DNA from 3 places in the Peribacillus sp. FSL K6-5616 genome. Region 1 is predicted to be linked to each of the others. Evidence: riboswitches for the same ligand, from Rfam matches in the RefSeq annotation. Region 1 holds a riboswitch; each other region holds the start of a gene.
The links. A riboswitch is a leader RNA that binds a small molecule or an ion and turns the genes downstream of it on or off. The one in region 1 is predicted to bind S-adenosylmethionine.

Region 2: another riboswitch for S-adenosylmethionine. It lies ahead of metK (methionine adenosyltransferase); the one in region 1 lies ahead of MHB45_RS03285 (methionine ABC transporter ATP-binding protein).
Region 3: another riboswitch for S-adenosylmethionine. It lies ahead of MHB45_RS10815 (YezD family protein); the one in region 1 lies ahead of MHB45_RS03285 (methionine ABC transporter ATP-binding protein).

What each region holds. Positions count from the first base shown of each region.
Region 1 covers NZ_JBBOYT010000001.1:687,953-697,837, reverse strand. Annotated here, with positions in the region: gene MHB45_RS03335 (DUF445 domain-containing protein) at 1-70, opposite strand, end outside; gene MHB45_RS03330 (hypothetical protein) at 67-204, opposite strand; gene MHB45_RS03325 (hypothetical protein) at 445-651, opposite strand; gene MHB45_RS03320 (YheC/YheD family endospore coat-associated protein) at 689-1,714, shown strand; gene MHB45_RS03315 (YheC/YheD family endospore coat-associated protein) at 1,718-2,788, shown strand; gene MHB45_RS03310 (YheC/YheD family endospore coat-associated protein) at 2,792-4,159, shown strand; gene MHB45_RS03305 (YheC/YheD family endospore coat-associated protein) at 4,156-5,352, shown strand; gene MHB45_RS03300 (YheE family protein) at 5,416-5,619, shown strand; gene MHB45_RS03295 (hypothetical protein) at 5,705-5,893, shown strand; gene MHB45_RS03290 (MBL fold metallo-hydrolase) at 5,958-6,782, opposite strand; SAM riboswitch class I at 7,045-7,149, shown strand; gene MHB45_RS03285 (methionine ABC transporter ATP-binding protein) at 7,219-8,235, shown strand; gene MHB45_RS03280 (methionine ABC transporter permease) at 8,222-8,890, shown strand; gene MHB45_RS03275 (MetQ/NlpA family ABC transporter substrate-binding protein) at 8,947-9,768, shown strand; gene MHB45_RS03270 (iron-containing alcohol dehydrogenase family protein) at 9,831-9,885, shown strand, end outside.
Region 2 covers NZ_JBBOYT010000001.1:4,419,771-4,429,655, forward strand. Annotated here, with positions in the region: gene MHB45_RS21385 (alpha/beta hydrolase) at 1-635, opposite strand, end outside; gene MHB45_RS21390 (gamma carbonic anhydrase) at 845-1,363, shown strand; gene metK (methionine adenosyltransferase) at 1,688-2,881, opposite strand; SAM riboswitch class I at 3,045-3,207, opposite strand; gene pckA (phosphoenolpyruvate carboxykinase (ATP)) at 3,637-5,223, shown strand; gene MHB45_RS21405 (nucleotide sugar dehydrogenase) at 5,961-7,262, opposite strand; gene MHB45_RS21410 (glycosyltransferase) at 7,304-8,620, opposite strand; gene MHB45_RS21415 (glycosyltransferase family 4 protein) at 8,644-9,849, opposite strand.
Region 3 covers NZ_JBBOYT010000001.1:2,250,899-2,260,783, forward strand. Annotated here, with positions in the region: gene MHB45_RS10790 (DUF3906 family protein) at 1-70, opposite strand, end outside; gene MHB45_RS10795 (nitrite/sulfite reductase) at 91-1,716, opposite strand; gene cysC (adenylyl-sulfate kinase) at 1,733-2,332, opposite strand; gene sat (sulfate adenylyltransferase) at 2,375-3,523, opposite strand; gene MHB45_RS10810 (phosphoadenylyl-sulfate reductase) at 3,576-4,292, opposite strand; gene MHB45_RS10815 (YezD family protein) at 4,461-4,604, opposite strand; SAM riboswitch class I at 4,761-4,869, opposite strand; gene ssuE (NADPH-dependent FMN reductase) at 5,150-5,683, opposite strand; gene MHB45_RS10825 (TetR/AcrR family transcriptional regulator) at 5,871-6,458, opposite strand; gene MHB45_RS10830 (SDR family NAD(P)-dependent oxidoreductase) at 6,632-7,378, opposite strand; gene pdxT (pyridoxal 5'-phosphate synthase glutaminase subunit PdxT) at 7,523-8,119, opposite strand; gene pdxS (pyridoxal 5'-phosphate synthase lyase subunit PdxS) at 8,124-9,011, opposite strand; gene pdxR (MocR-like pyridoxine biosynthesis transcription factor PdxR) at 9,147-9,885, shown strand, end outside.

The DNA.
Region 1 (9,885 bases):
GATCGACCACCAATTTGCCTAATTGTTTAGCTAATTCATCCTGCCGCTTCGGAATCAATCCTGGTGTCAACGGCAGCTGCTTCCCAAAGTATGGATTGGCTTATACGGTCTGAATAGCATTCTGATAGCCAATAAATTAGTGAAGCCACCTATTACTGCACCAACGACGACCATAAACAGTATCTTTAGCCAAAACTCACCCATGAAATTTCTCCTTTTATTGCTTGAAATAAAGGCTTGATGACACCTTCTAATTAAAAAATCATAGAATGTGTTATCCACATTTGCCCATCATTTAATTATTAAAGGATATCAAACTTAGTGCAAACGGGGAATTATTATGAACCTTAACCATCAGAAAGTTTACATTACGGTAAATCCCGCAGAGACTAGAAAGAAGGCGCTATTGTTTATCGAAGAAAAATTATTTGAGGAATGGGACCTTCAATTTGGAGAACCCGTAACGATAATGGCTGGATGCCGTTCCGTCCCGGTACTTGTCCAGCCATTCGCGTCATCCCAGCCTACATTGAAACTTTCATATGATATGAACCAAATTTTATCCTTACCCATTTTTTCCGATCCAATCTCCGTCTCATACCATGCGGATGAAAGGTCAATTAAAATAGGACCATTCTTCGCTTCACTCATGAACCAGACTCCCTTGCAAGACGGGACATTCGGCGAGATGGAAAAATTTTATCAGGAAATGAAAACATATTGTAACCAGCAGGGCATCCCCTTCTATTTAGTTAAACTGCAGTCTCTTCAAGATGGGGTTGTGGAAGGCTACCTGCCAGGGCAAGGTGGCTGGAAAGCCTTGCCCCTCCCCATCCCTGATGTATTTTATAACCGGATACATTCGCGTAAACTTGAGCAATCGTCTTCTTTCAAGCTGTTTAAAACTGAACTGGAGGAACGGTCGATTCCGATGTTCAACGGAAGGTTCCTCTCCAAACATGATGTACACGAACTACTGATCTTAGAAGATGAGCTTTTGCCAAATTTACCAGAGACGATACTGTTTAACGAAGAGGAAACTTTCTTGACATTTATAGAAAAGCATTCGGTAATCTACTTTAAACCCGCATCAGGCAGCCAAGGCAGGAATATTTGCAGATTAACGCAAGTAGCTGGAAAATGGAAAATCGAGCAATCCGGACATCTCCAGAATGTACATTTTGCTGATACGGATGAAAAGTTGTTTGAAACCTTAAAAAAATTTTCCAGAAAACGATCCTTCATTCTTCAAAAAGGGATTTCCCTATTCGAAACCGATCAGAGAAAAGTTGATTTCCGCATACTACTTCACCGGAACGAACAGCTTGAATGGAAAGTTACATCAATGGTTGCCCGGATTGGGGATCCTGGTACTATTGTTTCCAATCTTGCACAAGGCGGATTGATGAAAAATGGGCCGGATTTTCTAAAAGAAGCATTTGAACTTCAGGACGCCAGCCGCATATATCAAAAGCTCGTACGCCTGGCTAAAAACACTGCACAGGCCTTAGTCGAAAACCTTGACGATTCATTCGGTGAGCTAGGGATCGATTTAGCACTGGACACCGATACCCATCCATGGATCATCGAAGTGAATTCAAAACCTTCGAAAAAATTTCAAGGCAACTATGAAACCTTTCGTCCATCAGTAAAATCAATCATAGATTTCATGCTTGCCCTTTACCCGAAAACCATCCATAAAAGGAGTTGCTAGCACGTGTTAATAGGATTAATGGCCGCGTCGGATACTCATGAAAACAACTACTTCACCGAAATAGCCAAAACCGCTAAATCATTTAATATGAAAGTTTGCAAATTCTCACCGGAAAATATTGATATGGATCTAAAAAAAGTGAGGGGCGAGCGTTTTGATGCCGAGAGCGAAACTTGGATCGCCACATCTTTTGATTTACCTGATTTTGTATATGATCGCTGTTTTCACGGTTTAGTTCGTGAGTCAACGGAAACGCGACACAAAATCGAGTGGTTAAAAGATAACTCGAATTTCTTAGGACTAGGACTTCCTGGTAAGTGGGAAGTGTACCAAATCCTAAAAAACCATCCACACCTACAGGCATTTTTTCCAGAAACCGTACAAGTGACGACACCTGAAGATATTATAGGACATTTGGAACGCCTGGATAAAATCATCATCAAACCTGAATTCGGTGCAGGCGGTACAGGAATCTATCTCCTTTCAAAAACCGAAGACGGGACTTTGGTTTCCATGACGAAAAAGGGTACCAAATATGACCGCCCATTCTCCTCCAAATCTCAGCTTAACAAATGGCTGCAGCATTTATTAAATCGATATCGTTATCTTTGCCAGCCATATTTAGAACTTTGCACCCAAAATAATGAGCCATTCGATTTACGGATTTTACTTCAAAAAAACGAGAAGAATCAATGGATGGAACGGGGCCGCGGAATTCGTACGGGACAAAAAGACGGAATTACTTCAAATCTTGCCACAGGCGGGGAAGCCATTTCATTGGATAACTTCAACAAAAGAAACCCGGAAACGATTTCGATTGCTGTCGAACAAAAGATTCATCATATCCTTCGCACCCTGCCCGTTGAAACCGAAGCTGTCTTTGAAAGATTATTCGAGTTGGGAATTGATCTAGGCATCGATAAAAAAGGCCAAATATGGATAATGGACATTAACTCGAAGCCTGGTAGGAAAATCATTCAGGCACTACAGCCGGAGACCATGAAAGATATTCATCGAGCACCGTTTCAGTATAGCCAGTATTTAGCCGAACAGCTTCAGAAAGCAGGTGAATAGGAAGTGAGAAAGACTTATCCTGCCGAAATTGCCGCTATCCCTGGCAATGTTCTCTACTACCCTTCAGAGCTTGGAGATTTGGCAGAGATTGAATTAATTTATTTCGGACGGCATTCATGTCCTGCCATCGTCAAACAAAACCCGGCCGTCAATCAAACAATCGTGCTATCGAAAAGTCTTGCGGAATCTCTACTATTCGATCATACCGATATTCCCCTTCATTTATTCATATACGGCAAGAGCATCCATATCGGACCGCTTGTCGGAATCTTTTCCTCAGGCTTCACGGGCATTTCAAACAAACCTTTAGGGGAGAGATCTGAATTTTTCGCAAAGCTCCTTTCGCTTAGCAAGACCACAGGCTGTATTCCCTTTGTTTTTGGAGAGAATGTAATCAATTGGGATGAGGAGACAATCAAAGGCTATGTATTTGATAAAGATGACTGGAACATTTATGAATTTCCTTTTCCTAATGTCATCTATGACCGGTTACCAAATCGGTTGACGGAAAACCGTGATGGACCTAAAGAAGTGAAGCAGAAATTCCAAAAAATATATACCATACCATGGTATAACCCCGGATTTTTCAATAAATGGGATGTAAATGAAAGGTTATGCGCAGATGAGCGGGCATTGCCTTATTTGCCGGAAACGTATCCATTTCAATCCATATCCGTGGTGGAAACCCTTCTTTCCCATTACCGGCAAGTTTATATAAAGCCCATTCATGGCAGCCTCGGTCTAGGGATTCACCAAATTCTTTATGATAAGCATGAGAATGTTTACTATTGCCGCTATACAAACGAAGCAAAAGAAAATAAACTGCAACGGTTTTCGACATTGGAATCGATCGTTAAACACATTTTTCACGACCGCCCGCTCGAGAATCTGATCGTGCAGCAGGGCATCCCATTAATTCGATCTGAAAAACGTCCAGTGGATTTCCGGGTTCATACGAACAAGGACAGTAATGGAAAATGGCAGGTGACCGCGATTGCCGCAAAAATCGCCGGCGCCGGCAGCGTCACGACCCATATTAAAAGCGGGGGTGTCATCAAAACGGTTGCCGAACTGTTTGGAGATGACGATGAGGCGACAGAAGTCGAACGAAAGCTATCGGAAGCCGCACTGATTTTAAGTGACAGTATAGAAAAGAACTTGGACGGCATCATCGCAGAAATAGGATTTGATTTTGGATTGGATAAAAAAGGGCAGGTTTGGATGTTTGAAGCCAATTCCAAGCCTGGACGTTCCATCTTCTCCCATCCAAAACTCAAGGATTTCGAATTGCTGACCAGAAAGCTAAGCCTTGATTATGCCATTTATCTTACGGAACAGACGATTACAAAATCAATCAGAGTGCCGCAATGAACATTTTTTATGATATCCCCACTGAGAATTGGCACCACACTCATGAGAATGCGGAACTTTTCGCCGGCTCTGCCGAAGAAGAAATCAGCTATAAAAAGAACCATTCGAATCAACCTCTAATTCCAATCACAATGTTTCCGGGTAACCGGATGCTTACCATCGGAATTTTAACTGTTTCCAATCCCAAAAAGGAATCAGGTTTGGGTGGAAACCTGACCCTTTTTCGGGACTTATCATTATATTTATTGCAACATGGAATATTGGCGTATGTATTCACAGGAAATGCCCTTCATTCCGAGTCGATGAAAGGGTATCTTTTTTCCTCCATTTCAAACAAGTGGATTGAATGTAAGGTGCCCTTCCCTGACATCGTCTATAACCGTATCCCCTGGAGGAGCTATGAGGCGTCAGAGGAATTCCAACATCTTATCACAAATTTTAAAGATTACCGAATGACTCTATTCAACCCCTGTTTTATAGATAAATATGTGATGTTCGAAGCATTAACTGAAGATGGATCCCTCACCAACCACCTTCCGCCCACCATGGTCTTACGAAACAGCGGTTGCCTTGATTCTTTCCTGGAGACATACAGGCATATATACCTTAAGCCATGCAAAGGAAGCCAAGGGAAGGGCATTTATACCATTATCAAAAATGATGATGATACCCTATTGTTCAATAGCTTAAAGCATAGTGAGTCCTTCCCTGATTTTGCTTCCTTCTGGGATACAAAAAAAAGGGATTTATTAAAAAGGAGCTATCTTGCTCAACAGGCGATCATACCAAAAAAACTCTTTGGACATCGTTATGATTACCGGATTCTCGTCCATTATGAAAGAGGTTTTTATAAAGTGACCGGCAAAGCGGTAAGGATGTCGCAAACTCAGGAAATCACCACCCACACTCCCCGAGGCGGAAAGCTTTTTCCTTATCAGGACATTAAATCAAAAAACCTGGATCTAAAATTAGCGAATATCGCCCAAAAATGCGGAGAGATACTTTCAAAAAAGATCGGGTTTCTCGGAGAGTTTTCCATTGATATAGGGGAAGACGAATCAGGCTCGCTTTTCATATACGAAGTGAACTCAAAGCCGATGCAATTCGATGAAGAAGAAATTGAAACAAACAGGCTTTTGCATTTAAAAAATCTTTTCATTGAATTAACTTTTTCCAACCTGAAAAGAAAATAACACCTCCAGCTGCCGTTTTCCATTATAATCGAATGAGAAACAGTATATATGGAGGTAATACATATGATCACTCATTTTCAATGGGAACCATTGCATAAGAATCTGCCAGGATGGAAAATTTCCTTTTATTTCAACAAGCAGGCAATCAAAGCCTTGTATCATAAAGATGGATCCATCGAGTGGACAGCCAATCCGCCTTCCGAAACAGATGAAACTAAACTCAAAAGCATGATACATGATTTAATGATCTTCCATGTATATGAATGAAACCCCTTTACATTCATGAAATCGCTTAACAGAATAAAAAAAACTCCTTTGCCTAAACTAAAGAAAAGGCTAGGAGGGATTTCTTTTGGATAAAGAAAAAATGACATTTTTGAAGGATACCGAATATGATGGCAAGGACTCCGTTTACCTGGATATCGACCGTATCATCAATGAAGGAATGGCGGGCGGAAATGTGTATGAAGTCGTTAACCTTCAGAACATCGAAGAAGCACATGATTTTTATGATGAAACAGATCCCAATGTCAATAAATGAATAATGTGGGCTCTCTTATGGAGAGCTCTCTTTTATATCAGTCAGGCCGTTAAACGGATAGCATTCAACTAGTCCCATTCTCCCTCGCACTTAAAATATTTTCGTTTAATATCGATGTAATGATATGCTCTGAATCCCATTCATGCCCAGATATCTCGATAAGGGGATAGCGATTCGGTAAAACGACCTGCTGGATTTCATGAACGGTCAGCCCTTGAGAATGCAAGCGTAAAATTTCCCCTTGGAGGTTTTCCAGATAATCCAGTTTTTTTCGAAACATCTCCTTCCCATCAGGAACATGCCCAGCATGACAGCAAAACACTTCCCCGAAGTCATATTGAAGCAATCTTTTTATGGAATCGATGATCACCGGGACAGACTCTTCCCGTAAGACAAGCTTTGTTTTTGGGGTTACGAAAAGGTCTCCTGAAAAAAGCACGCCATTTTTGTGATTCAAATACACCATATGGTCCTTTGCATGACCTGGGGTAAAAATCGGCTCCCACGTTTGGGTACGGGAATGAATGGCCTTCCCTAGCGGCTCAGCTTTAAAGGCGTCTCTCTTTCCCCAGAAAATTTTGCGATATTCAGGATATTCAGCATCCTTTGCACAAACCTCAACCGACATCGGGTGAATGAAAAGAGGGACCTTTTTATGTTCCTTTATCCAGGCAGCGCCCCCCGTATGGTCTTCATGATAGTGAGTCAGGGCCACTGAGTCGAAGTCTGCGGATTCATAGAATGGAATAAGCTCTTCCAATAAAATCTGTGCGCCAGTATCTATCAATAGGCCATCCGTTAAAAAGACATACACACTCATCCCTCCCTTGTTCCCGCCAGGAGTCCCATGCACGCAAACCACATCATTTATCGTCTTGATCTCTATCATTCGGTTTCCTCCCCATCATTGTACAAAAATAGTTTTACCTTCCTTTTTTTAACTTTACTATAATAAATGTAGTACCACTTTACCTTTTTGACAAGGAAATATTGGAATAAATAGCCTCGAAGAAAATGCTTTTTCCATGAATCGTTTTAACGGACCGTACCAGATTTAATGACAAAAAAATAAAAGAAACGATTGACATTGCCGGATTTTACAAATAATATAGATTATATTATAAAACTTGAAATATTCTAAAATAATAATTTACTTATCAAGAGTGACGGAGGGATCAGGCCCTGTGATGTCCGGCAACCGCCCTTAGGGAACGGTGCCAATTCCTGCAGAATGATTGCATTCTGAAAGATAAGCCGAGATATGATTTCGCTGCCTCTTTCTGAATGATAGAGGCAGCTTTTTTAATTTTTAAGGGGGAAAGCTCATGATTGAAATCCGTTCAATCCGAAAGGAATACGTCTCGAAGAAAAACCGAGTTATCGGAGTGGATAACGTATCTTTGACCATTCAAACTGGTGAAATATATGGCATTGTCGGCTACAGCGGAGCTGGAAAAAGCTCATTACTCCGCTGCTTGAATTTGCTTGAACGTCCGACAGGTGGAAATATCATTATCGACGGCATTGATTTAACCTCTTTATCTAGCAAAGAGCTTCGTAAACAACGCCAAAAAATCGGAATGATATTCCAGCACTTTTCCCTGGTCAGTTCAAAAACCGTTTATGAAAATGTCGCTTTCGCCTTAAGGGCAGCGCATCGATCGAAGGACGCGACTAAGTTACGTGTATTGGAATTGTTGGAAATCGTAGGGCTCAGCGATAAGAAAGATGTCTATCCTGCACAGCTTAGCGGTGGACAGAAGCAACGGGTCGGCATAGCTCGCGCGTTAGCAAATGAACCCACTGTACTATTATGTGATGAAGCGACTTCAGCCCTTGATCCAACAACTACAAAAGCGATTTTACAGTTATTGAAAAAGATAAGCAGTGAGCTTGGTATCACCATCGTGTTGATTACACATGAAATGGAAGTGGTCAAAGAACTATGCCACCGAGTCGCCGTGATGCAGGATGGCCGGGTAATTGAAGAAGGACCCGTTTATGAAATATTTTCACAGCCCAAACAGGAATTAACGAAGCAATTCATTAGCAGTGTACTGGATTTCGAACTCCCTTCGCACTTGATTGATGAAAGTGAAGGGACGATTATTAAGATCCAATTCGAAGGGCAAACCGCCGGTGAGTCGATTCTTTCGGATACTCTCCAATCCCATGCAGTAAAGGGGAATATTTTACACGGTAAAATTGAGTATATCCAAGATGTTCCTTTAGGCATTTTAATCATCGAGTTAATTGGCGATGCCGTCCAAATTCATTCGGCATTGGAATATATAAAAAATCGTTCCAGTTCTGTGGAGGTGTTAAAACATGTCACTGCTTAATCCCATCGTCAATATTTTACCTGATCTTAATAAAGCCTTTCTTGAAACGATTTATATGGTCGGCGTTTCTCTTGCAGTAGCCCTGCTGATCGGTTTACCGCTTGGAGTATTGCTATTTACAACAACCAGGAATTTATTTTTTGAAAATGGCATCGTGAATCGATCTCTCGGTTTCGCAGTCAATATTGTTCGTTCAATCCCGTTCATCATTCTCTTGGTCGCCCTCCTTCCTTTAACGGACCTACTTACGGGATCGACGATAGGGCCAAGAGCAGCTTCTGTTTCCCTGTCCGTATCCGCAATCCCTTTTTTTGCAAGGATTGTTGAAACGGCATTACGTGAAATAGACAGAGGAGTGATTGAAGCAGCAATTGCCGTAGGTGCCACTCCATGGATGATCATTAAGGATGTACTTCTTCCAGAGGCAAAACCGGGAATCATTCAAGGACTGACATTAACGACCATTTCGCTAATCGGTTACTCAGCAATGGCTGGGACAATCGGCGGTGGCGGAATTGGCGACCTGGCAATCCGGTACGGATATTACCGATATGACAACACAGTCATGATCACGACGATCGTCGTTCTTATCTGCCTTGTGCAACTCATTCAAATGGTTGGTGACAAAGTTTCATACATAGTTAACAAGCAATAGGATCAATCATTTTTTTAAATGACTCAATACATTTCATTACTCAGGAGGAATTTCAAATGAAGAAAATAGCTTCGTTATTATCAGTCTGTGCACTTGCACTCGGCTTGGCAGCATGCGGGAGCGATGATGCATCCCCAAATACTGAAGACAAAAAAGAATTGAAGATCGGGGCGACTACCGGGCCGTACGCCGATATGGTTAAGGAGGCCATCAAACCAGGTCTGGAAGATCTCGGATACAAAATAGAAATCGTCGAATTCACCGACTATATCCAGCCGAATAAGTCGCTTGGCAACAACTCGATCGACGCCAACCTTTTCCAGCATAAAGTGTACATGGATAACTTCGCTAAAGAAAATGATTTAAAGCTTTCCGACCTTATCATAGTTCCAACAGCGCCAATGGGCATATATTCTAATAAGTATAATTCATTGAAAGAAGTGGAAGACGGTACATCCCTTGCAGTGCCCAATGATCCGGTTAACCTGGCACGTGCACTTAAAGTGCTGGTGGATGAAGGGTTGATTGAAGTCGATCCAAATGTCGACCCTTTAAAAGTATCTGAAAAGGATGTAACGAAAAATCCAAAAAACATCCAGCTAAAACCATTGGAATCCGCTCAGTTACCCCGCGCAACAGACAGCGTTGACCTATCGGCGGTCCCTGGCAACTTTGCTCTTGCAGCGAAAATGGACCTCAAGGATGCCCTAGTTTTGGAAAAAATGCCGGATATGTATCGAAACGTTGTTGCAGTGAATACAAAAGATGTAGACGCTCAATTTGCCAAGGATATTAAATCAGTAGTGGAATCCGACCAGTTTGAAAAAGTGATCGATGACAAATTTGCCGGATTCGGAAAACCAGACTGGATGGATTGATCAAATAATCAAGGCCTGCTTCCCCTTTACCGGGAACAGGCCTTTCATTAAGGAGAGCAAATATGAATACCTTACTGGAGGTCCGCAGCGGCCCCGCTTATTACGCCTGTAAAGCAA
Region 2 (9,885 bases), 3.7 Mb from region 1:
TTGTTCACGATTCGGTCATCTCCGCCCTGCATCACCAAAAGCGGCACATCCTGAAATTCAGGAATCTCTTCAAAAGCATCCTTCATAGCCTGTGCAAGCTCGCGATACCAGCGAACCGAAACCTTTGTGATATATAATGTATCGTTTCTATCGGATTCACGAATTTCCGCACTTCTCGTCGCCATTTCAGGTGTCAATCCGGAATCCACCCTGAACTGAGGCATAACGATGTTCAAACCATGCGAGAGCATTGTAAGGAACTTCCGCGGCTTCGTCACGAGGCCCAAGCAAGGAGAAGAAAGAATCACTCCTGCAATGTCCCATTCCTCTTCCTGAAGAAGGCGTATCGAAATCAAACCGCCCATGCTGTGTCCAAGTAAAAAGACCGGCAACGAATATTCATAAGCCTCTTCTATCCAGCTTTTCACTTCGTCCAAATACTCATCAAAGGAATCGATATGTCCCCGGTAGGCGCGAGTAGTCATACCCTGCCCAGGAAGGTCGCCCATGACGACATGGTATCCAGCTGAAAGCCACATTTGTGTTACCCACTTATAACGTCCATGATGTTCCATTGCCCCATGAATGATGACAATGACGCCCTTTGCGTCTCCTTCTGTCTCCCATTTCCACATTCGAAATCCCCCTTTCATTTTCACTTGTTGTGTACGATCCATGATAGTTGAAATAATATATATAAATTATAACCATATTCGTGATTTTCGACAAAAAAGAAATCTAACAAGTTGTACATTGCTATTATAAATAGCCAAGTGTATTTGCATACGGTATATTAAAATAATACATAAAAACATTCACTTCGGAAAGGAAATGATTGAAAATGATTATTTATCCGTATAAAGGCAAAGAACCTGAAATTGCTGAAAGCGCTTATATTGCTGAAAATGCTGTCGTCACAGGTGATGTCAAAATTGGCGACGAAACATCAATCTGGTTCAATTCCGTCATTCGCGGTGATGTATCCCCAACCATCATCGGAAAAAAAGTCAGTATACAGGATAACAGCATCCTGCACCAAAGCCCAAATAATCCATTGATCATCGAGGATGAAGTAACCATTGGCCATCAGGTCATATTACATAGCTGTAAAATCCGCAAAGGAGCTTTAATCGGCATGGGATCGATCGTACTTGATGAAGCCGAAATCGGCGAAGGGGCTTTCATCGGTGCCGGCAGTCTCGTTCCCCAAGGCAAAGTCATTCCACCGAACATGTTGGCATTCGGACGTCCAGCTAAAGTCATCCGCGAAATCAACGAAGAAGATCGACAGGATATGGAACGCATCGTACGCGAATACGCCGAAAAAGGCCAATACTATAAAACGGCGGAACGAATAAAGTAATGCACGAGCACTTGACTGAAAATTACGAGTATTTGCTCCAAACTCACGAGTAAATACTGAAACTCAGCATTGCACCAACTTCCGAGTAAATTCTGAAACTCACGAGTATTTCTCCAAATTCACGAGTAAATTGCTGAAACTCACGAGTATTTGCTCCAAACTCACGAGTATTTGCTCCAAATTCACGAGTATATTGCTCTAACTCACGAGTATGGCCCTTAAAGTTGAATTTCTTTGGGATTTCTTGAATTATTCCCGCAGACGGCTAAGTTAATCCATAAAAAAGGTGCCCCGCTAATAGCGGGACACCTTTTTTTATATGAATTACGCTTGTGCTTTTAATGTTTCTGCTTTGTCCGTGCGTTCCCATGGAAGATCGACATCTGTACGGCCGAAGTGTCCGTATGCAGCTGTTTGTTTGTAGATTGGGCGACGAAGGTCAAGCATTTTGATTATACCAGCTGGACGAAGGTCGAAGTTTGCGCGAACTAGGTCAACAAGGACTTCTTCGCTAACTGTACCAGTTCCGAACGTATCAATAGAGATCGATACAGGCTCTGCCACACCAATTGCGTATGCCAATTGAACTTCCGCTTTGTCGGCAAGGCCTGCTGCCACGATGTTTTTCGCAACGTAACGTGCAGCGTATGCAGCAGAACGGTCAACTTTAGTTGCATCCTTACCAGAGAATGCACCGCCGCCGTGACGAGCGTATCCGCCGTAAGTATCAACGATGATTTTACGTCCAGTAAGACCAGCATCCCCTTGAGGTCCGCCGATTACGAAACGGCCAGTCGGGTTGATGAAGTACTTAGTATCTGCATCGATCAACTCGGCTGGAACGACAGCTTTGATCACATGTTCTTTTAGATCGGCTTGAATTTGTTCAAGCGTAATTTCTGCATCATGCTGTGTAGAGATGACGATTGTATCTACACGTACAGGACGGTTATTCTCATCATATTCCACGGTTACCTGTGTTTTACCATCAGGGCGTAGGTAAGCAAGAGTTTCATCTTTACGAACTTGAGTCAAGCGGAATGAAAGTTTATGCGCCAATGAAATCGGAAGCGGCATAAGCTCTTCTGTTTCATTACAAGCGAATCCGAACATAAGACCTTGGTCCCCTGCACCGATTGCATCGATTTCTTCATCTGACATGTTTCCTTCACGAGCTTCCAATGCTTTATCGACACCAGCTGCGATATCGGCAGACTGCTCATCAATGGAACTCAAAACGGCACAAGTTTCAGCATCGAAACCGTATTTCGCACGTGTGTAGCCAATTCCTTTAACCGTATCACGAACGATACGCGGGATATCCACGTAAGCGGACGTTGTAATTTCACCAGCAACAAGTACAAGACCTGTAGTTACACTAGTTTCACACGCAACACGTGCATTTGCATCCTTAGCTAGGATAGCATCTAAAATGGAATCTGAAATCTGATCACAAATTTTGTCCGGATGGCCCTCTGTAACAGATTCAGAAGTAAATAGACGTTTCTTTGACATCATATTTCCTCCTTGGAAGTTAGTATGTTGTAGGCATAAGCCTGATTTTTACGGAACTCGTTTCCCTCATTAGTTTCAACTATAGACACAGAATTACTTATAAAAAACACAAAAACCTTCCCTGGCAAATGAGGAAAGGTTTAAAATTCTGTCTTCTATCCTTTCACTCTTATCGTTCAAGGGTTTTTTACCTTGCTCAGGTTAGCACCATCACCACTATTCCTTGAAGACCTTCGCTTTATTTTCGGCGATCGATCTTGGAGTCAAGTTCAATATGGCAGGTTGCTGGGTTTCAAAGGGCCTGTCCCTCCACCAACTCGGGATAAGAGAATCCGTACAATTTAAGATATTATCGTATCTGGCTGGAATTTGTCAATGCTTTTCTAAAAAGAACATTTCCACCCAGAATGGCGTTCATTTGAAAAAACATGTTGATACAACGTCCTAGAGGGGTTTACAACGCAAAATACGAATAGAAATGTTGTAAATTGCCATTAATAATAAAGTATTGAACATCGAAAAGGAACGACATCCTGACTTTCCCATTAGACATATATTGCTTACTAACTTCCTATTTAAATAAATTTTTCTTCATGAAAGTATATGCGATTATCCTGACTCGGTTCCTGCCGGATTAAAATGATTAATGCGGCTAGCTGAAAATAATCACAAATTAAAAGAAATAGTATAGACTAATTAAATGAATGTGTTATACTAATTGTAATCTAAAAACTCAAACAAAGGAAGGTACCTCATATATGAATTCTGTAGATGTTTCTAATGAGTTACACCAATTATTAACAGGAAACAATGTGCAAACTCAACTATCAGTTCCTCAATTGGTCGAAAAAGTACTTAGCAGAAATGAAGGCGTTTTAACATCAACCGGCGCGGTAAAAGCTGAAACTGGCAAATATACCGGTCGTTCACCTAAAGATAAATATATCGTGGAAGAAGCATCAGTTAAAGATAAAATCGATTGGGGTCCCGTGAACCGACCGATTTCCGAAGATGTGTTCAATAAACTATATAATAAAGTAGTTGACTACCTAAAAGCAAAAGAAGAGATTTTTGTTTTTAAAGGTTTCGCTGGTGCAGACGAATCATCACGTCTTCCCATCCGTGTTGTTAATGAATATGCTTGGCATAACCTTTTCGCCCATACTTTGTTCATCCGTCCAAACGAAGAGGAACTGAGAGGTCACGAAGCTGAATTCACGATCCTTTCTGCACCTAACTTCAAAGCGGACCCAGAAGTGGACGGAACTACATCCGAAACGTTCATCATCGTTTCTTTTGAACGCCGTACGATCCTGATCGGCGGAACGGAATATGCAGGAGAAATGAAAAAATCGATCTTCTCGATCATGAACTACTTACTTCCAGAGGCTGGAATCCTTCCAATGCATTGCTCTGCTAACGTAGGACGTGAAGGGGACGTCGCTTTATTCTTCGGACTGTCCGGTACAGGCAAAACAACTTTATCAGCAGACACTAGCCGTAAATTGATTGGCGATGACGAGCACGGCTGGTCTTCTAACGGCGTATTCAACATCGAAGGCGGCTGCTATGCGAAAACGATCAACCTTTCACGTGAAAAAGAACCGCAAATTTTCGATGCAATCCGTTTTGGTGCTGTATTGGAAAATGTTGTTGTCGATCCGGATACGCGTGTAGCGAACTATGATGACAGTTCATTGACTGAAAACACTCGTGCTGCTTACCAAATGCAAGCGATCGATAACATCGTGAACCCAAGTATTGCAGGACATCCAAATACAATCATTTTCTTAACAGCTGATGCTTCAGGCGTTCTGCCTCCAATCAGCAAGCTTTCCAAAGAACAGGCAATGTTCCACTTCCTAAGCGGATACACTAGTAAATTGGCTGGTACTGAAAGAGGCGTAACTTCTCCGGAAGCTACATTCTCCACTTGCTTCGGTTCACCATTCTTACCGCTTCCAGCTACACGCTATGCTGAGATGCTTGGTGATAAAATTGACGAGCACAATGCAAAGGTATATCTTGTCAACACAGGATGGACTGGCGGTGCATACGGAACTGGAAGCCGTATGAAACTTGCTTACACCCGTGCAATGGTACAAGCGGCGCTTGAAGGTGAATTAGCGAACATCGAAACGATCAAAGATGATATCTTCGGTTTGGATATCCCGCTTCATGTTCCTGGTGTTCCTGATGAAGTGCTTCAACCAATCAAGACTTGGGCAGATCCTGCCGCTTATAAAGAAGCAGCAACAGACCTTGCCGCACAATTCCGTGCAAACTTCAAGAAATTCAAAAGCGTTCCAAGTGAAATCGAAGAACTTGGCGGCCCGACAGCTTAATAAATTGTACACAAAAGGACCAAGCTCTTGCTTGGTCCTTTCAGTTTGTCGGCAAGAAATGTCACATCCCGAACCATGATTATGGATTACTTTATTAAGTGCCATGGAAGGGGAAATACCTCATCTACTGTCGAAGAAGTACCAAGTAACCCGAAATACGGCGGCTACGGTCGAAGTAACTACCATTAGCCCGAAATACGGCATCTTCGCTCGAACTTACTGCCATACAGCCCGAAATATGGCGGCTGCGCTCGAATTTACTGCCTTGCACCCGGAATACAAGTCTACTGTCGAATTCACTGCCATACAGCTCGAAATACGCCATCTGTGGTCGAAATTACTCCTTACCCGAATACACGTCTACTGTCGAATTCACTGCCATACAGCTCGAAATATGCCATCTGCTGACGAATTCACTGCCTTGCAAGCCCGAAATACGGCGGCTGCGCTCGAATTCTCACCCCTTGCAGCACGAAACACGGCGGCTGCGCTCGAATACTGCCTTATAACCCGAAATATGACGGCTGCGCTCGAATAATTGGCTAGCCGAGACTCTGCTAGGATGCTTGCGGTGAGGAGGCTTGACGTACAGGAAGCGGATCTGAAACCAACTGGATCGTTTCCACGTTCTGAAAGGACCACTTTCTTGCATGGTCCTTTTTTTCATTGGAAAAAGGGGCACTGTGATAGTCAGTGCCCCCTTAATCGTTATTCCGTTATCGATGTTGTCCAAATTTTTAGATGATCGCTTTATTCCTGTCTTTTTTCATGGACACCGTTTTGTATTGATATATATTACCCAGGTTGGCCACCGGGACATCTGTTTTAGTTGCATCAATGCAATTGCGTGTATCCAGAATCAATTTATTGCTCATGAGATTCGATAGCTTATCATAATCCATCTGTTTAAATTCATCATGGTCAGTCAGGATAAGTATCAAGTCGGCATCATTTACAGCGTCTTCCACTGATACGACTGGCATCTTTCCAGATTTGACATGCGGGTCATGCAAGGCTACATCCATGTTTTCCATTCCCATCAAGATATTGACGACATCAATGGCGGGACTTTCACGAATATCATCTACATTTCCTTTGTATGCTAGACCGAAAACAGCTACTTTTGGCTTCCGGATCCCCTCTAGCATCATCCTTACGGAATTAACGATGTAATAAGGCATCGATACGTTGGTATCACGGGCCAATTTAATGATTCTCGCATACTCCGGTGCCTTTGCAACGACGAAATACGGATCGACCGCTAAACAATGGCCGCCAACTCCTGGTCCTGGTTGGTGTATATTGACACGAGGGTGTTTGTTTGCCATCGATATGACATCCAAAACATTGATGTCCAGCTCGAAACAGATTTTCGTCAGCTCATTCGCAAGGGCGATATTGACATCCCTGAAGGTGTTTTCCATCAGTTTGGACATTTCAGCCGTTTTCGCATCGGTCTGAATGATCTCCCCTTGAACGAAGGTTTTGTAAACAAGACTTCCTTTATATGAGCATGTTTCGGTGATGCCCCCGACGATACGGTTATTATGAACCAACTCTTCAAGAATCCTTCCAGGTAAAACGCGTTCCGGACAATGTACGAGGAAAATGTCTTTTCCGATGGTAAGGCCCGTCCTCTCGATCATCGGTTTAATATGATCATCCATGCTTCTTGGCGCTATCGTCGATTCGATAATGATGACATTCCCTTTTTTGATAAAAGGAAGAATGTTTGAGGTTGCATCCATGACATGTGTTAAATCACAGGATTGGTGCATGTCCTTTTTATTTGGTGTAGGCACCGCGATGATGAAAACATCCGCATGTTCCGGGCTTAACGCAGCTCGGAACTTATTGGAAGCAATCACTTCTTCTAATACCTCATCCAATCCAGGTTCTTCGATATGGAGCCTGCCGCTATTCAAATTGGAAATAATTTCAGGATGGATATCCACGCCGACAACATCGACACCGTATTTCGCAAACATTAAAGAAGTTGGAAGTCCGATATAACCAAGTCCGATTGTACAAAGTTTCATATAAACCACTCCTATCTATTTTTCTGCTGCACTCAAATTTGTTAGGCTGTTTGATAGATTTCGATAAAGATTTCCTTCTCTTGTTTCCAATTGTATTTTTGTCGCGCCTTCAGGCAGTTTTGGCTCATTTCCGCCCTTTTTTCAGGGTGCTTCAATAAGTAATTGACACCTTCTGCAATTGATTTTGGATCATGCGAATCGACACACACACCGATTTTTTCCGTATCGACAACCTTTTGAATTTCAGGAAAGCTGCAGGCAACCACTGGCACACCGCTCATCATGTATTCAAACAATTTATTTGAAGAAGCGGAGTAGTGATTAAAGCAGACATTATTCAATATCTGAAAACCTAAATACGCATTTTTTGTATAATGGAGCAGCTCGTCGACCGGAACCTTCGGCAGGAACTTCACACGATGCTCCAGATTCATGTCGCTTACTTTCTTCATTAATTCATCCTTGATCCTTCCATCCCCGATAAAAACTACCGTTCCGCCCTCGATCATCGGTACAGCATCAACCAATTGCTCTAACCCTCTTCCCATTTGAACGCCGCCTTGGTATAACAATATCGGTTCATTCTCTGGCAAATCGAGCAGCTCATGCAAATTCACGGCCGTACTTTCCTCCGGATTGGTTGGAATCGGATAGTTATGGACCACCTTGGGATACAGACCATATAAGTCTTCGTTATACTTAGCTCTCGTATGGTTTTCAGCAATCATTTCATCGACGAACATTAATAGGAATTTCTCCATCATCCCGTAAATTCGGCTATTATATCCCGTTCTGCTCGTTTGTACTTCATGCGAGTCATAAATCAGCTTTTTCCTTCTCAGCCATTTACTGCTGATCGCTCCCTGCATGAGCGTATTCAAGTCATTTGAATGATAGAAATCATATTTCCTTTTCCGGCCATGATAGATCATTTGACCAAAAATGTAGCTCCTCGTTAATAGTGTCGGCAGCTTCGTTTTAGTGATGAACAGGGTGCCCAGCGCAAGGAGTGCAAATGCACCGAACAGTATTCCCGATCCCACCCAGCCGTTGATCAAGTTCAAATTCCACAGCGTATTCCAGATCAATAAGGCAAATAGAACGATTTCAAACTTCTTTTTCTTCAATTTGCCTACGATCCTGAGAATCTTATTAAGCGCCTCCCAGCGGTTATTCACCCTAGTGACCGAGAAACCATTTTGGTGTTTCTCCTTTTTGGCCAAACCTTCGATTTTCCAGTTATGAATGGCAATTAAATCGACTTCATAACCCGCTTCTGTAAGTGCTGTGCATTCTCTTAGAACCCTCGCATCGTTCGTAAAGTGATTCCACACGAACATACATACTTTCTTCGCCATGTTGTCCTCCACTTCCGGATTTTTCAGCCTGACGCTTCCATCACGTTGATGAGACCTTTAATATTTTTAGACCACTGAAAATGTTGTTTAGCATACCGATGACCGTTTTCTCCCAGTTCTTCACGAAGGGCCGGATCTGAGGCCATTGTCAATATATGCTGACAGATTTCATCAACATTTCTGCTCTCTGCCACCAACCCGCATTTCGCCTCCATGAGCATCTTCTTGGCCCTGCCGTCCACATCACCGACAATTGGTTTTCCGACACACATATAATCGATGATTTTACCGGGCAGGACCTTGTTGAAGACTTCTTTTTCAACCAAGCTCACATAGGCAATATGAGACGTTGAAACTTCATGAAGAGTCACTCTTCGATTCATCGCATTAATCATCTTAATATTAGTCAGCCCTCTAGAGCTTATCTCCTTCTCCACTTCGGATATCCGGTATCCATATCCAATCATCGAGAACTCGATTTGTTTATGTTCCCTTAGCTTTTCAGCGACGGCTATCAGTTTTTTCAAGTCCTGGGCCAGTCCGATATTCCCCGCATAAACGACCTTGATTACCTTTTCCGATATGGGTGTAAGCAAGTTCTTTAACGTCAGCTCATCCGCTGTAAGCGAATTGGGGATGAATTGGATGGCCTCTTCCTTGACTCCCTTTGCAACGATATAATCCCTGAAACCGGGACTATTGATGATAATAAAATCTGAATGCCTATATAGCTTCCTTTCCAGGAAGAAAGCGATTTTCAAAACCCACTTATTATTAAATACGCCTACACCTATCAACGATTCCGGCCATAAATCCCTGACATCGGTAATGAGTTTCGCCTTCATCTTTTTCTTGGCGATCAATGCTGCCAATGTAGGGAAGATCGGCGGGGTCGTGGCAAACACATAATCATATTTTTTTTCGAGACGGATGATTGTATAGATGAAAAGCCACATCGCTTCAAGATAATGAAGCAACCGCTTCCCCATATTGCTTGTATACCTCTTCACTTTGTCCGGCTTAATCCTGATGACATCTTCTTCAATGCTATCTTCATCCCAAAACTTTGTATCTTGATATAAACTTTGATTAGGATAACTCGGCTTCAATGTGATGACCGTTACCTCGAATCCGTTTCTTTTCAAATGGAGATATATATTTTTCATTCTATTTCCCGCACTTCCGATTTCCGGATAAAAGTTTTGCACGATCATCAGGACGCTTTTCATATTCGCCTATCACCTCTATTCTGCTTAGCTTACTTC
Region 3 (9,885 bases), 1.6 Mb from region 1:
CTGAATCGGCAACAATGATGACATGAATTGGTTTTTCCTTGATAGTGACTTCAAAACGGTATAGATTCATGGAATGCTTACCTTCCCCTATTAAACGGCCACTTCCGCTAATATATCATCAAGTTTACTTTGTAATTCGTCTACCCCTACCCTTTCCACAAAATCGAGAAAGGTTTCGGATTGTAGTTTTGTTTCTTTGAAAAATAGGATCATTTCTTTCAGAACATGATGGAGTTTTTCAGCTTCCACTTTTCCTTTAAGCTTTTCATTGAACTTCCCGCCCTCATTCAGCGTTCCTCCAACGTATATCTCAAAAGCCTCGACCATCTTTTTATCCTGGTTTTTCATTTTTATGCCTTGCAGCCCTATTTCAGCGATGGCTCTTTGACCGCAATTATTCGGACAGCCGACCATATGCATCCTTACAGGCACATCGAGATCTATTTCCTTGTCCAGTGATTCAGAAATGGTCCTCATTCGGTTTTTCGTTTCAACTAGAGCCAGGTTGCAATACTCGATGCCTGTACACGAAACGGAATACCCAATGAATTTCTTTGGTTGATATGGAAATCTTTCGAAGATGGATTCCTGCTTTAATTCCTCAAGTTTTGCATCCGGCACATTAGGAATGATTAGATTTTGAGAATTACAGTTGCGGATTTCACCATTTCCATATTTTTTTGCAAGTTCGGCAAACTCGATTACTTCGTCTGGGTTTAGACGACCAACTGGTATATTGACGCCAACATAGTTCAGACCATCTTGCTTTTGTTTATGGATGCCGTAGAAATACCCTGCATTCCATCCCTTCACCGCACTTTCTCCCTTATCAGGAAGCGGACCGGTGTATTCCAGCAATTTTTCCTTGAATTGTTCAGGACCCCAGTCAGCGACAAGAAATTTCAAACGTGAGCGATGACGCTTTTCACGGTACCCAAAGTCACGGAATATCGTCGTGATGGCGGCAGCCACTTCCACAGTTTTTTCAGGTAAAATGAATAAGTCAAGTTCTTCTGCCAGCATCGGAACGGAGGAAAGCCCACCCCCTACTTTTACGTGAAAACCGACTTCCGTTACTCCATCCATTACTTTAGTAGCTGGATTGAATGAAACACAGTTGATTTCAGCATTTGAAGCATTATGGATATTGGCACTTATGGACATTTTATATTTCCTCGGAAGGTTCGAATAGTCTTCGTTAAGGCGGAAATACTCAAATACATCATAAAGTACCTCGCGTGTATCAAAAAGTTCATCAGGATCGATGCCTGCCAATGCATTACCGATGATATTACGGGTTATATCACCACAAGCCCCAGCCGTAGTCATTCCAACCTTTTCTAAACGGTTCAATATGTCCGGGACCTGTTCGATGGTCAGCCAATGGAATTGAATGGCTTGACGGGTTGTAATGTCATATACGTCCCTCCCGTAATCTTTAGCGATGTTAGCTAGAGTTATTTGTTGATCATAAGTCAGGATACCTCCGGGAATAACGACTCGCATCATCCAATAACCAGCTTCTTTTGGCCGTTGCAGGTATAAACCTGCCCACTTGAACATATCCCATTTCTCTTTAGGGATGGAATCAAACCCATTTGCTGCGTAATGTGGAATATCATCAAATATCTTCAAGCCGTCTTTTTCCAATTTCCAGATTTCCGTTTTATTTTTAGCGATTAGTGGATTTTCCGACCAAAATTTCTCGTAAACCATTACATTTCCTCCTTGATTAAATCGCTTTCTTTGCTGTTAAATAGCCGATTACCTGTTCAACGCACTCTTCAATGCTGTATTGGTCGGATTCTAAAATGATTTCCGGTTGTTCAGGTTCTTCGTATGGAGAGTCGATTCCGGTAAAATCTTTAATGATGCCTTTACGGGCCTTGTCATAAAGCCCTTTTGGATCACGCACTTCGCACTCTTCGATCGGACACTTTATGTATACTTCAATAAACTCCCCTTCTTCGAGTAAATCACGTACAATTTGCCGATCTGCCCTGAAAGGTGATATGAAAGCGGTCAATACGAACTGCCCACTATCCACGAATAACTTGGAAACCTCACCAATCCGCCTAATATTCTCGGTTCTATCTTCCTCAGAAAAACCTAAATCTTTATTTAAGCCATGGCGGATATTATCACCATCCAAAACATAACTTCGAATATTCCGATTGTATAACTCTTTAGCGACCGCGTTTGCAATCGTTGATTTTCCGGAACCCGATAGTCCTGTAAACCATAGAACCGTGCTTTCATGGCCGTTCTGCTTCCGTCGGTGCTCCTTGGTCAATGACGTCTCATGCCATGTGACATTCGTACTTTTACTCATTTGATAATCCCCCTCTTATGTGATCCTTCCATTTATGTCCAATCAGTTATAAACTTCATTTTTTTTTAGACCTTCGATCAACACCTCGATGACTTCCTTACGGCTAAAGGTAGCTGGAGGAATTTCCCCATTACGCAACATTTCCCTTACCTTCGTTCCAGACAGGATGACATGGTCTTCCTTGCCATGTGGACAAGTTTTAGCGGAAGCCATATTGCCACATGCTTTACAGTAAAAACTATGTTCAAAGAATAATAGCGTGATCCCTAACTCATCTGCACTGAAATTCCCAAAGATTTTTTGAGCATCGTATGTGCCATAATAATCGCCCACACCCGCATGATCACGTCCGACGATAAAATGGGTGCAACCATAATTTTTACGGACCATCGCATGGAAGATGGCTTCTCTAGGTCCTGCATAACGCATGGCAGCAGGGAAAACTGCAAGGGAGACGCGATCCTTAGGATAATATTTATCAAGCAGCACTTTATAGCTTTCCATTCTTACATCTGCCGGAATGTCATCTGATTTAGTGGCACCGACTAGAGGATTTAAGAATAAACCGTCGACGATTTCCAATGCTGTCTTTTGAATATATTCATGTGCACGGTGAACAGGATTCCTCGTTTGGAAACCGACAACCGTTTCCCATCCTTTTTCAGCGAAAGCCTTCCTTGTCTCGACTGGGTCCAAATAATGAGCTTGAAATAGCGGACGCTCTATTCTCTTGATCAACTTTATTTCCCCGCCGACATATACATCCCCGCGGTTATATAAATTTTTCACTCCAGGATGCTTCTCATCATCTGTTTGATATACCAATGTCGCTTCCAATTGCTTATCTGGAGTGTAAATATCGGAAACGGAGAGAACCCCGTAAGTTTCACCTTCATGGGTTAATGTTACTTCTTCACCTATAGTAAGGCTTTCTGCAGTTTCTTCGGTCAAAGGCAGCGTAATCGGGATGCTCCATACATGTCCGCTGCTAAGCCTCATATCCTTCACCACTGTCTCATAGTCACTTTTTGTAAAGAATCCTTTAATCGGGCTGTAGGCACCAGTGCCTATCAATTCAAGATCGCTTAAAGCAATTTCATCGATTTCGATTGACTTCGTTATTTTACTAAAATCATATTTTGGTTCCCAAAGATCGATTAATGTTCCTCCGTGCGGTAAACTGATGGTCATGCTAATTTCCCCCTATGGTTTCTATTTATTTAAGCCTATAATTTCTATTTATTTAAGATAAATGCAATCCGCATTCCGTTTTTTGAGCTCCTTGCCAACGGCCTGAGCGTAAATCATCTGCATTGAAGGCAGGTGCAGTACACGTTTTACATCCAATGCTCGGATATCCATTATCATGCAGGACATTATATGGAAGTCCATTCTTGTGGGCATAGCGCCAAACATCTTTCCATGTCCAATGTATGAGTGGGCATATTTTAACTGATTTGAACTTATTATCCTTATTGATATACTCGGTCTTAGCCCTTGTTTCGGATTGCTCCCTCCGCAGTCCCGAAAGCCAGGCTGTTGCCGATGAAAGCACATCTGTAAGCGGAACGATTTTACGGATGTTACAGCACTTATTGGAATCACTAAGCCATAATTCATCGCCATATTCCGCCGCTTGTTCCTCAAGCGTCAAGTCAGGTTTCTTCATTTCGATCAAAAGCTTCGGATATCGCTTCTTCACTTCCTCGATCAATTGGTAAGTTTCCTCAAAATGAACATCTGTATCAAGGAAAACTATTTTAGCCGAAGGATTGACCTTCGCCAATAAATCCGTAAGCACGATGCCTTCAATACCAAAACTGCAAGCATAAATCAGTTTGTCTCCATAATGGTCATTCGCCCATTGCAGAACTTCCAAAGCACCTTTTGTCTCACTGTCTGCAGGAAATACAGGGAAGTCCCCTGTATTGAAATTTTCATAGTTTATTAATGCAGCCAACTTTGTAGCCCCCTCTAAAAACTTGCTGTATCAGGTTAGAGTAACTGTTGATCAATTCCCGTTGTTATATCCCCCGGTTATTTGAATCTAGGAAAAAGAGACGAATCTAACCAATACTCTCTTTATATCAGTTAAACCCGCCTCTAGTTTTTCTAGTCAGCAGATACCTTATTTAATTCTTAGTTTTTCATTTCTTTCCATTTGAATGATTTTACCATCCTGGACAATAAGTGTAATGGATCCATATTTCATTGAATTAAGCATTTCTTGAAGTCGTTCAAAAATTTCTTCAAGCTGATTCTCTTTATCCAAACCAGTTCCTCCTTTAAGAAAATCCGCGAATATTTTATTTTAAATTTCTTAGATTTATATAATTCCATACAACCTTACATTGTTATGGTCTGCCTAAAATTTTCACAAAAAACAAAAATCTTTCCATGATGGAAAGATCGCAAGGTAAATATCTTTACCTTATCTTCCAAAATGATCAACATTTTGTTGGAGGTAGCACCTTGCATCCATCATGCAGGTTGCTGGACTTCAAAGGGCCAATTCCCTCCGTCGCTCTGGATAAGTTTTATTATTTTAAATATTAACATATATTTAATCCTTGTCAATGGAGTTTTCTTATAAAATAACTTGGTTTAATATTATGGATGAACTGTTATTTTTATACACACTATTCAATTTATGATTTTATGTTCATATAAATGCGAAAATAGACTCGTCTTTTTAGATAAAGTCTCCAAAAAAATGAGTCTATTTTCATTATTAGGCCTATTATTGACGCGTGTTATTCTAAAAAAAATTTCTAGGATTCCAGTCTTTTTATAGAAGGAATTAATTTATTGAAGTCATTAATTTCTTAACTGTATCGCTTCTACAAATTCTTGAACCTGACTCTGGACGCGATCAATTAAATGCAAATCATTGATCGGGTTTTCTGGATTCTGTTTATCTATTTCCTTATCAACAAAATAAATCCCCTGCAGCGGCTCGCCTTTTAATATTGAAATTAATGGTTTAAGCGCATAGTCAATCGCCAATAGATGCCTGTTACTTCCACCAATCATGATTGGCAGCACCGGCTTCCCCTTAAAAGCACCTTCTGGCAGCAAATCAATCAATGCTTTCAATACACCTGTATAAGAAGCCTTATAAACCGGTGAACCTATAATGACTCCTCTGGCCGCTTGAATTCTCTCTGAAAGCTTTGAGATATCCTCGCTATTATATTTCCCTTGGAATAAATCATCTGCTGAGAAATCCGTAATCGAGAAATAAGCTGTAGTAAATCCTGCATTTTCGACTAATGATTGAATATGTTTTAGTGAAATGTCCGTTCTTGATGGAATAGCCGGACTTCCTGATAAAATTACGATATCGCTCATTTGATACCCTCCAATGTTACAAGATTTCCAGATATAATTTTCTTAAAGCATTTCGTGAAGTATACATTTATCGTAATTGTCTGAAAAATATAAGTCAAATCTTACACTCTGGACATCTACTCTGAATGAAAAAAGAAACGGTCATATTTACGGCTTGATGCTCATGCCCTTAAATATGACCGTTTCATTATGTATGATTTTGTTTCCCATGAATACCATATACCAAAAGTTGAGCAATGCTCTTAATTCGTTCAGAAGTAAAATATGGCTCCTTTTTTTGTTGATGGATCTCATAATGTGTAGATAAAGCCAATGTGAAAGAAATGATCCCTACATTGAATAAAATAATATCAGAGATATATTGTATCTCTCCGCTATCTATTCTCTTCTGTATTTCAATATGCCTGGCATTTGGCTTGAAAATCTGATCTACATATTGCTTTGAAATATCTTGATCGAATTGTGTTTCCCTAAATAATATCGAAAACTGTTCTTTATTTTCAAGAATTTTTTTTATCATGGTAGTAACATGATTCTCCACTAGATCATCCGTGGATAGATGGCTAGTCCCATCTTCAGATTCCTCTTTTTCATTAGGGGTAATAGTAGCCAAAAGCAAATCTTTTTTGCTGTCAAAGTATTTGTAAATAGTAGCTTCGGAAACATTGCAAGCAGAGGCAATTTCATTCGTTCTTGTCATGTCAAAACCTTTAGTGGCAAAAAGAGTCCGGGCTACATTTATGATTCGTTCTTTGGTTTGCTGCCCTTTTTTCAAAAATATCAACCTTCTTTTATAAAGATAAGACCGGTTTCACCCATCTATTTCCCATGATATATCGCTGGTACCAATCGGTCAATATTACCTTTGATCTATTAGAATTCAATATTCCCATATATCATAAATAGAAAACATCGTCTGGTTGGGACGATGTTTTCTATTTATGAAAATCACTTAAAAGATGCATAGCCATCATCGACCATGACTACACTTCCATTGATCGCATCCGCTTCCTCTAACGATAATAGATAGACGGCATTTGCAATGGCTTCTGGCTTAATCAATTCACCGCGCATTTGACTTGCACTCAATTTATCAATGATTCCCAAGTCTTTATAACCTTGTATGATAGGAGTGTCAACCCCGCCCGGCGCAATGCCCACAACGCGAATGCCATAAGCACCCAATTCCAAAGCTGCTGTCTGTGTCATCATTCTTACAGCGCCTTTAGTCGCCTGATAGGCAAAAGTCCCATGGGAAGCTAAGTAGCCAAACACAGAAGCGGTATTTATAATGACTCCCTTGTTACCCAGTTCCTTCATTTTCCGTCCTGCTGCCATGATTCCAAAGGCCACTCCGTGCTGGTTCACTCCAATCGTTTTGTAGTAACCTTCCATATCTTGGTCTAGGATCATACCGCCCGCACCAATGCCGGCATTATTAAACATGATATCGAGCCTTCCGTATGTTTCCACTGCTTTATTGATTAACGATTCAACATCTTCCTGCTTAGAAACATCCGTTTTAACATAAATGGCCACTCCACCATTAGCTGTTATCTGATCAACGGTTTCCCGGCCCATTTCTTCATTAAAATCCGCAACAACGACCCTGTCCCCTTTTACTGCGAATTTCAGGCATGTGGCTCGGCCTATACCGCTTGCTCCCCCTGTAATAACTGCAACTCTTGCTGTCATATACATTCCCCTTTCAACTAAGTAAGTGATCACTTACTTTTTATTATAAAAGTTAAGAATAGTAAATTCAAGCAATATGTAGTTTTATAGAGTTTTGAGCTTTCAAAAGTAAAGCTGTCCTATTAATAGGACAGCTTCATTTGATTAGCAGGTTTTCAATTCGGCCTTACTTACGGATGTCTTCACCATTTCAATGAAAAGCTGCATAAAACGATCATCACCTGTTAATTCTGGATGAAACGCACTAACGAGGACATGGTCTTGTCTTGCAGCCACTACATTCTCTTCATAAACAGCCAATACTTCTACACCTTCTCCAATTCCATCAGCAAATGGCGCCCGGATGAAAACTGCCTTATAAGGGGTTTCCATTCCTTTGATTGAAAGTTCAGCCTCGAAACTATCCTTTTGACGTCCAAATCCGTTCCTTTTCACGGAAATGTCCATTAGTCCAAGATAGGCCTTCTCATCGCCAGTCAATTCATTTGCCGCCAATACCATCCCAGCACATGTACCGAAAATTGGTTTTTTATCTTCGAAGAAAGTTTTGACCGGTTCCATAAATCCATAACGATCCATTAGCTTCCTCATCGTCGTGCTTTCTCCGCCTGGAATGATCAAGCCATCGATTTCCTGCAACTGCTCCGGTTTTTTTACTATAATTGCTTGTTCGCCGGCAGCTTTGATTTGGTTCAAGTGTTCTTCAACCGCTCCCTGTAATCCCAAAACACCGATCGTTATCATATTACCATCCACGTTCCTGCATCCGTTCTGCCGGAGCTAGTTTGGAAATATCAATGCCTTTCATTGCACTGCCCAATTCTTTTGACAACTTGCCAATCAATTCATAATCGGTGAAATATGTAGTCGCTTGAACGATTGCGGATGCGAATTTTTCTGGAGTTTCAGATTTAAAAATACCAGACCCAACGAAAACGCCATCTGCTCCCAATTCCATCATCAATGCAGCATCTGCTGGAGTGGCAATTCCGCCGGCTGCAAAGTTAACTACAGGCAATTTACCTGTGCGTTTGATTTCTCTTAAAATTTCAAAAGGGGCTCCAAGATTTTTTGCCTCTGTCATTAATTCATCATCACTCATGATGCTCACTTTGCGAATTTGTGACTGTACCTTTCTCATATGACGCACAGCTTCCACAATATTACCTGTTCCTGGTTCTCCTTTTGTACGAAGCATGGATGCTCCTTCACCAATACGGCGCGCAGCTTCGCCTAAATCACGGCAGCCACAAACGAAAGGTACTGTGAAATCACTTTTTAGAATATGGTATTCTTCATCCGCAGGAGTCAGCACTTCACTTTCATCGATATAATCCACTCCCATGGATTCCAGGACCCTTGATTCAACGATATGGCCAATCCTTGCTTTAGCCATGACCGGGATTGACACTGCATTCATTACTTCCTCGACAATTCGCGGATCTGCCATTCTTGCTACGCCGCCAGCCGCACGGATGTCGGAAGGAACCCTTTCCAAAGCCATGACAGCGACCGCACCGGATGCTTCTGCGATTTTTGCTTGTTCTGCGTTAATGACGTCCATGATTACGCCACCCTTTTGCATTTGTGCCATTCCTCTTTTTACTGTGTCAGTTCCTAATAATTTTTCCATTTTTTTCTTCCCCCTAATATTTGCATTTTTTAGATTTGTTAGGCTTAGTATAAAAAAGAGTTGACCGCATTGAAAGTGTCAGTTTTAATAAATTTAATAGGGTCAGTAATTTTTTTTCAAAAAGGTGGCAACAAAATGAATATGCTTTCTTGTGATTTAAATCGGTTAAGTGAAGTACCTTTGTACGAACAATTATATTCATATATTAAAAAAGAAATTATTGATGGCCGTCTTCTTTACGGCACAAAACTGCCTTCCAAACGGAAATTGGCAGAGTTCCTTCAAATAAGTCAAAATACTGTCGAGACTGCATATGAACAATTGACTGCTGAAGGATACGTTGAAGTCATACCAAGAAAAGGGTACTATATTCAAACATTCGAGGATTTAGAGTATACACAAACTAACCAAGTATCCTTGGAACAAAGCAATCATAAAGAAGGGGAATTGCTATATCATTTTCATCCCAGCCAAATTGACACGGAACATTTCCCATTTGAAAAATGGAGAAAATACATGAAAAGCAAAATCGATGAATCACATCAAGATCTTCTTTTACTTGGGGATTCTCAAGGGGAATATGAATTACGATGTGAAATTGCCCATTATTTGTATCATGCACGTGGTGTACAATGTGTTCCAGAACAGATCATCATTGGTGCAGGAATGGAAATTTTATTGCAGCAGCTTGTCCTACTATTCGATAAAAATGCCATCTATGGTGTTGAAGATCCTGGGTATCACTTGATTCATCGGATTTTACGCAGCTACCCAAATGAAGTCCATCCACTGCAAATTGATGAAGAAGGCGTAAAGGTGAACCAAATTGAAGATTCAAAGATCGACGTTGTGTATGTCACTCCCTCACATCACT